Regions from separate parts of the Streptomyces sp. NBC_00986 genome, predicted to be linked through region 1. Evidence: riboswitches for the same ligand, from Rfam matches in the RefSeq annotation. Region 1 holds a riboswitch; the other holds the start of a gene.

What was found. Region 1 has a riboswitch for glycine ahead of gcvT (glycine cleavage system aminomethyltransferase GcvT). Riboswitches for the same ligand answer to the same signal wherever they lie in the genome.
Region 2: linked by a shared signal. The riboswitch ahead of gcvP (aminomethyl-transferring glycine dehydrogenase) and the one ahead of gcvT (glycine cleavage system aminomethyltransferase GcvT) in region 1 are both predicted to bind glycine.

Annotation. Positions count from the first base shown of each region.
Region 1 is NZ_CP108733.1:4,086,320-4,089,719, forward strand. Features, by position in the region: gene OG504_RS17510 (enhanced serine sensitivity protein SseB) at 1-56, opposite strand, end outside; gene OG504_RS17515 (AAA family ATPase) at 121-804, opposite strand; glycine riboswitch at 954-1,053, shown strand; gene gcvT (glycine cleavage system aminomethyltransferase GcvT) at 1,198-2,325, shown strand; gene gcvH (glycine cleavage system protein GcvH) at 2,437-2,814, shown strand; gene glyA (serine hydroxymethyltransferase) at 2,853-3,400, shown strand, end outside.
Region 2 is NZ_CP108733.1:9,631,983-9,635,382, forward strand. Features, by position in the region: partial or broken gene OG504_RS43290 (DNA polymerase IV) at 1-409, shown strand, start outside; gene OG504_RS43295 (PRC-barrel domain-containing protein) at 664-1,035, opposite strand; glycine riboswitch at 1,150-1,245, shown strand; gene gcvP (aminomethyl-transferring glycine dehydrogenase) at 1,434-3,400, shown strand, end outside.

The sequences.
Region 1 (3,400 bases):
CCGTGCGGATGCGGGTGGGGGTACGCCTGACCGGGGAAGTCCGCCGGGAAGTCCATCTACCTACCGCCTGCTGGTGAAACCGCCTGCTGTAACCCTGCTGTGGCTGAAAAGGCTAGCGGCTCAGTCCGCGAAGTCGATCCGGCGCAGCACGTCCGCCGCGTCCCGGTCCAGGAGGATCGCCGAGTCGACACCCCGGGGCAGATCACCGCGCTCCACCTCGCGCAACAGCCGGGCGGCGGCCCTGCGGTGGCGCAGGAACGCGTACCGCGAGACTCCGCGGCCGCGCTCGCGCTGGCCGTCGAGCGCGGTGTCCGGGGTGACGTCGAGGAACACCAGGTGCAGCGCACCGCCCCGGCGCCCGGCGGCCCGGGCCAGCCAGCCGCGCACCCAGGTCTGCGTACCGCAGTCGTGCACGACGGCTCCGGACGCGGAACGCAGCGCGCGGTGCAGTCCGGCGTAGTGGGCGAGGCGGACCAGGGGGCGGTAGACCGCGTAGGGAAGAACGCCGGACACGCGGGTGTCCCAGCGGTCCCGGGTGTCCTGGCTGTCGACGCGGACGCCGTCGCCGGCCGCCACCGCGCGCCGCATCAGCGTGGACTTGCCGCTGCCGGGCAGGCCGGTGACCACGACCAGGTCGCGGGGGCCGAAGCGGAGTCCGTGCGGGCTGTGGCCCGCGCGCTCGCGGAGATCGCGGACCGTCGGTACCGGGCGGGCCGGGCATGCCTCCCTGGCCGGGGCCGAGGGCTGCTTGGGCAACGCTACGGCCGAGGTCGTGGCGTACACCGTGGTCCTTGTCACCGTGATCGTCCTCCCTGCGGGGTCAGGAAAGGTTCTCCCCACTGAACGTAAAGAGAAGGTAATGCACGGTGTCTCGCGGTTCCGTTCGCGTCCAGCCACAGGCCTGTTACAAAGCCTGTGCGATGATGTGCCCGCCTAACTGCATACCGGCCGCTTGAATCCGCGCGGGAGAGTCCCCAGACATACGTCATCTGGGGCGCCGAAGGAGCAAGTCCCTCCCTTGAATCTCTCAGGCCCCGTTACCGCGCGGGCGAGGCACATCTGAAAAGCGGACCGCCGGTCACGGTGGTCCCACCCAAGGTGCAACCCATGTCCCGTCCACGGTCATGGCGAACCTCTCAGGTCCCGATGACAGATGGGGAGGAACGACCTCGCCGTCATGCCTTGGGAGACCGACCGATGAGCAGTACCGCCACCCCTGAGACGCGCCGTACCGCGCTCGACGCGCTGCACCGCTCGCTCGGTGCGACGATGACCGACTTCGCCGGCTGGGACATGCCGCTCCGCTACGGCTCGGAACGCGACGAGCACCTCGCCGTCCGCACGAAGGCCGGCCTCTTCGACCTCTCCCACATGGGCGAGATCACGGTCACGGGACCGGACGCGGCCCGTCTCCTCAACTACGCCCTCGTCGGCAACATCGCCTCCGTGGGCCTCGGCCGCGCCCGCTACACCATGATCTGCCGGGCCGACGGCGGCATCCTGGACGACCTGATCGTGTACCGGCTCGCCGAGACGGAGTACATGGTCGTCGCCAACGCCTCCAACGCGCAGGTGGTGTTGGACGCGCTCACCGAGCGCAGCGAGGGCTTCGACGCGGTCGTCCGCGACGACCGTGACGCCTACGCCCTGCTCGCCGTCCAGGGACCCGAGTCCCCCGGCATCCTCAAGTCGCTCACCGACGCCGACCTCGACGGCCTGAAGTACTACGCCGGCCTGCCCGGCACGGTCGCGGGCGTCCCCGCGCTGATCGCCCGTACCGGCTACACCGGCGAGGACGGCTTCGAGCTGTTCGTGTCCCCCGGTGACGCGGAGAAGCTGTGGCTGGCGCTGACCGAGGCCGGGGCGCCGGTCGGGCTGATCCCGTGCGGGCTGTCCTGCCGGGACACCCTGCGCCTGGAGGCGGGCATGCCGCTGTACGGGCATGAGTTGTCGACGTCGTTGACGCCCTTCGACGCGGGGCTCGGCCGGGTCGTGAAGTTCGAGAAGGACGGCGACTTCGTCGGGCGTACGGCCCTGGAGGCAGCCGCCGAGCGCGCCGCCTCGCAGCCGCCTCGCGTCCTCGTCGGGCTCGTCGCCGAGGGCCGCCGGGTCCCGCGCGCCGGGTACCCCGTCGTCGCCGCCGGCCAGGTGATCGGCGAGGTCACCTCCGGCGCCCCCTCCCCCACCCTGGGCAAGCCGATCGCCATGGCCTACGTCGACGCGGCGCACTCGGCGCCGGGCACGACCGGTGTCGGCGTGGACATCCGGGGCAGTCACGAGCCGTACGAGGTCGTGGCGCTGCCGTTCTACAAGCGCGAGAAGTGACAGTCGTCGTAGCGTCACGTCTGTGAACCGGGGCGGATCGCCCCTGCCTGTCGATGTCCTCCGTAGTCCCCCATTCATCAGCACTCCCCCGCGTACAGGAGAATTCAGGCCATGAGCAACCCCCAGCAGCTGCGCTACAGCAAGGAGCACGAGTGGCTGTCGGTCGCCGAGGACGGCGTCTCGACGGTCGGCATCACCGAGTTCGCGGCCAACGCGCTCGGCGATGTCGTCTACGCCCAGCTCCCCGACGTCGGCTCCACGGTGACCGCGGGCGAGTCCTGCGGTGAGCTGGAGTCGACGAAGTCGGTGTCCGACCTGTACTCGCCCGTCGGCGGCGAGGTCACCGAGATCAACGAGGACGTCGTGAACGACCCGTCGCTGGTGAACTCGGCCCCCTTCGAGGGCGGCTGGCTGTTCAAGGTGCGCGTCGCGGAGGAGCCGGGCGACCTGCTCTCCGCCGACGAGTACACCGCGTTTTCCGCCGGCTGAGGAGTCGTAGCACCATGTCTGACCACACGTCCGACCACCTGTCCGTCCTGAACACGCCGCTGCACGAGCTCGACCCGGACATCGCCGCGGCCGTCGACGCCGAGCTGCGCCGGCAGCAGTCCACGCTGGAGATGATCGCCTCGGAGAACTTCGCTCCGGTCGCGGTCATGGAGGCGCAGGGCTCGGTCCTCACCAACAAGTACGCGGAGGGGTACCCGGGCCGTCGTTACTACGGCGGCTGCGAGTACGTCGACGTGGCCGAGCAGATCGCGATCGACCGGGTCAAGGAGCTGTTCGGCGCCGAGTACGCGAACGTGCAGCCGCACTCGGGCGCCTCCGCGAACCAGGCCGCGCTGTTCGCGCTGGCCCAGCCGGGCGACACCATCCTCGGCCTGGACCTGGCACACGGGGGTCACCTGACCCACGGGATGCGGCTGAACTTCTCCGGCAAGCAGTTCGACGTGGTCGCCTACCACGTGGACCCGACGACCGGTCTGGTCGACATGGCCGAGCTGGAGAAGCTCGCCAAGGAGCACCGGCCGAAGGTCATCATCGCGGGCTGGTCGGCGTACCCGCGCCAGCTGGA
Region 2 (3,400 bases), 5.5 Mb from region 1:
GGTCTCCGGGCTCGCCGACTACACGCAGGAGGACCTGTTCGCGCAGGCGGCGGGGGAGCCCGATCTTCTTGAGGAGGAGCACCCCGAGGTGGAGCCGGGTGAGGAGCCGGTGGCGCCCGTGGAGCGGCGCTGGCCCGCGGGGCACGATGTGCGCCACGCCGGGTTCGGGCACGGGTGGGTGCAGGGGAGCGGGCTGGGGCGGGTCACGGTGCGGTTCGAGACGCCTGAGGACTCGGGGCCGGGGCGAGTGCGGACGTTCCGGACCGATGATCCTGAGCTGGATTTGGCGGAGCCGTTGCCGTTGGTGGCGCGGAGTTCCGATGCGTTGCCGGGTGAGGCGTCTGCGTTGGCGGCGCGAGGTTCCGGTGAACCGTCGGCGGAGTCGTCGCCTTTGGCGGGGCGGGAGCCGGGTGACTTGCCTGGGGAGCCGCTGCCGTCGGTGGAGCCGAGCCCCGGCGTTTCGCAGGTTGAGCCGCTGTCGCCGGACGGGGCGTGTCGTTCCACTGGCGCGCTTGCTGCGCGGACGCCCTTGGTGACCCCCAGCTCGGACACCTCGCCTGCCGCATCGCCGCCCCCGGACACGCGACGCCCGGGTACCCCGCCCGCAGCGTCAACGCCCCAGGAGACTTCAAGACCCGGCGACGCCCCGCCCGCCCGACCCGTTCACGTGTCGTCCGAGCCCGCCAGCTTGCCGAAGTCGTGGTCCGGGAAGGACGGAGGCGGGCCCACGTCGAGGCCGTAGTGGTGGTAGAGCTGGAGTTCCTGGTCCGGGGAGAGGTGGCGGCCCACCCCGAAGTCGGGGGCGTCCTTGATCAGGGAGCGGTCGAAGGGGATGTGCAGGGTGCCCTCGATCAGTTCGCTGGGCTCCAGGGGGACGAAGGCGTCTCTGGAGAACAGGCCGGTGCGTATGGCCGCCCACTCCGGTTCGCCGGTCGCGTCGTCGAGGTAGACCTCGTCGATCGTGCCGATCTTGGCGCCGGTGCGGTCGAACGCCTTGCGGCCGATCAGGTTGCGCGGATCGATATCGGTCTGCACGGGCCCTCCTCCTGGTCGCAACTCATCCGTAAGCACTACAAAAGAGCACATTGGGGAAGGTGGCCACTCGAAAGCTCGGGTTCAACGCTCGCTGGTAGGCTGGCCATCGGCTGCTGACCCCGTGCGGGAGAGTCCTCCAGACTTCACCGGAGGCGCCGAAGGAGCAAATCCTCCCCGGAATCTCTCAGGCTCACGTACCGCACGGACGAGGTCACTCTGGAAAGCAGGGCGGGTGTCGTCGACAGTGTCGACGGTGTTCGCTCTCACCGACGGTGAAAGCCGGGCGCCTTCGGGATGCCCGGTGAAGCTCTCAGGTTGAGATGACAGAGGGGGAGGCCGTCCGGCACCCCGCTGTCGTGGTGCCCTCGAAGGTCGTGTCCGACCAGGAGGCCTCCCTAATGACCGTCCCTCGCATTCCGCTCTCCGAGCTCGAACAGGGCATCCCGTTCGAGCAGCGCCACATCGGGCCCGACCAGGAGGCGCGGGCCAAGATGCTCGCGCAGGTCGGATACGGCTCGCTCGACGAACTCACGGCCGCCGCGGTCCCCGATGTGATCAAGAACGCCGACGCTCTCGATCTGCCGGGCGCCCGTACCGAGGCCGAGGTGCTGGCCGAGCTGCGTTCCCTCGCGGACCGCAACGAGGTTCTCGGTTCCATGATCGGGCTCGGGTACTACGGGACGTTCACCCCGCCCGTGATCCTGCGCAACGTCATGGAGAACCCGGCTTGGTACACGGCCTACACGCCGTATCAGCCGGAGATCTCCCAGGGGCGGCTCGAAGCCCTTCTGAACTTCCAGACCATGGTCGCCGATCTGACCGGGCTGCCGACCTCCGGGGCCTCCCTGCTCGACGAGGGCACGGCCGCCGCCGAGGCCGTGGCGCTGTCGCGGCGCATGGGCAAGAACAAGAAGGGGCTCTTCCTGGTCGACGCGGACACGCTGCCGCAGACCATCGCCGTGATCGAGACCCGAGCCGAGCCGGCCGGGGTCGAGGTCGTCGTCGCCGACCTCAGCGAGGGCATCCCGGCCGAGATCGCCGAGCGTGAGATCAACGGCGTCCTCGTGCAGTACCCGGGCGCCTCCGGTGCCGTACGCGACATCGAGCCGCTGATCGAGCAGGCGCACGCGCTCGGCGCGCTCGTCACCGTCGCCGCCGATCTGCTCGCGCTGACGCTGCTGAAGTCGCCGGGTGAGCTGGGCGCGGACATCGCGGTCGGTACGACGCAGCGGTTCGGGGTGCCGATGGGCTTCGGCGGGCCGCACGCCGGATACATGGCCGTGCACGAGAAGTTCGCGCGCAGCCTGCCCGGGCGGCTCGTGGGCGTGTCCGTCGACGCCGACGGACACAAGGCCTACCGCCTCGCTCTGCAGACGCGTGAGCAGCACATCCGTCGGGAGAAGGCCACCAGCAACATCTGTACCGCCCAGGTGCTGCTTGCCGTCATGGCCGGGATGTACGCCGTCTACCACGGGCCCGAGGGGCTCAAGGGCATCGCGCGGCGGACGCATCGGTATGCCACGATCCTCGCCGCGGGGCTGAGGGCCGGCGGCGTCGAGGTCGTCCACGGCGGCTACTTCGACACCGTGACCGCGCGCGTTCCCGGCAGGGCTGCTGAGGTCGTCGCCGCTGCCCGTGAAGACGGCGTCAACCTGTACCTCGTGGACGCCGACCAGGTGTCGATCGCCTGCGACGAGACGACGACCCGTGCCCAACTGGCCGCCGTATGGACCGCGTTCGGGGTCGACGGGGACATCGAGGCGCTGGATGTGTCGGCCGAGGACACGTTGCCCGAGGGGTTGCTGCGTACCGACGCGTATCTCACGCACCCTGTCTTCCGTGACCACCGCTCCGAGACCGCGATGCTGCGGTACCTGCGGCGGCTCGCCGACCGGGACTACGCGCTCGACCGGGGCATGATCCCGCTCGGCTCCTGCACGATGAAGCTCAACGCGACCACCGAGATGGAGCCGGTCACCTGGCCCGAGTTCGGGCAACTGCACCCCTTCGCGCCCGCCGAGCAGGTGCAGGGATACCTCACGCTCATCCGGGAGTTGGAGGAGCGGCTCGCCGAGGTCACCGGGTACGACAAGGTGTCGTTGCAGCCGAATGCCGGCTCGCAGGGGGAGTTGGCCGGGCTCCTCGCTGTTCGTGGGTATCACCGGGCCAACGGTGACGAGCAGCGGACCGTGTGTCTGATTCCGTCCTCCGCGCACGGCACCAACGCCGCGAGCGCCGTGATGGCCGGGATGAAGGTCGTCGTCGTGAAGACCGCCGAGGACGGTGAGATCGACGTCGAGGATCTGCGAGCGAAGATCGAGCAGTACCGCGACGAGCTGTCGGTGCTGATGATCACCTACCCGTC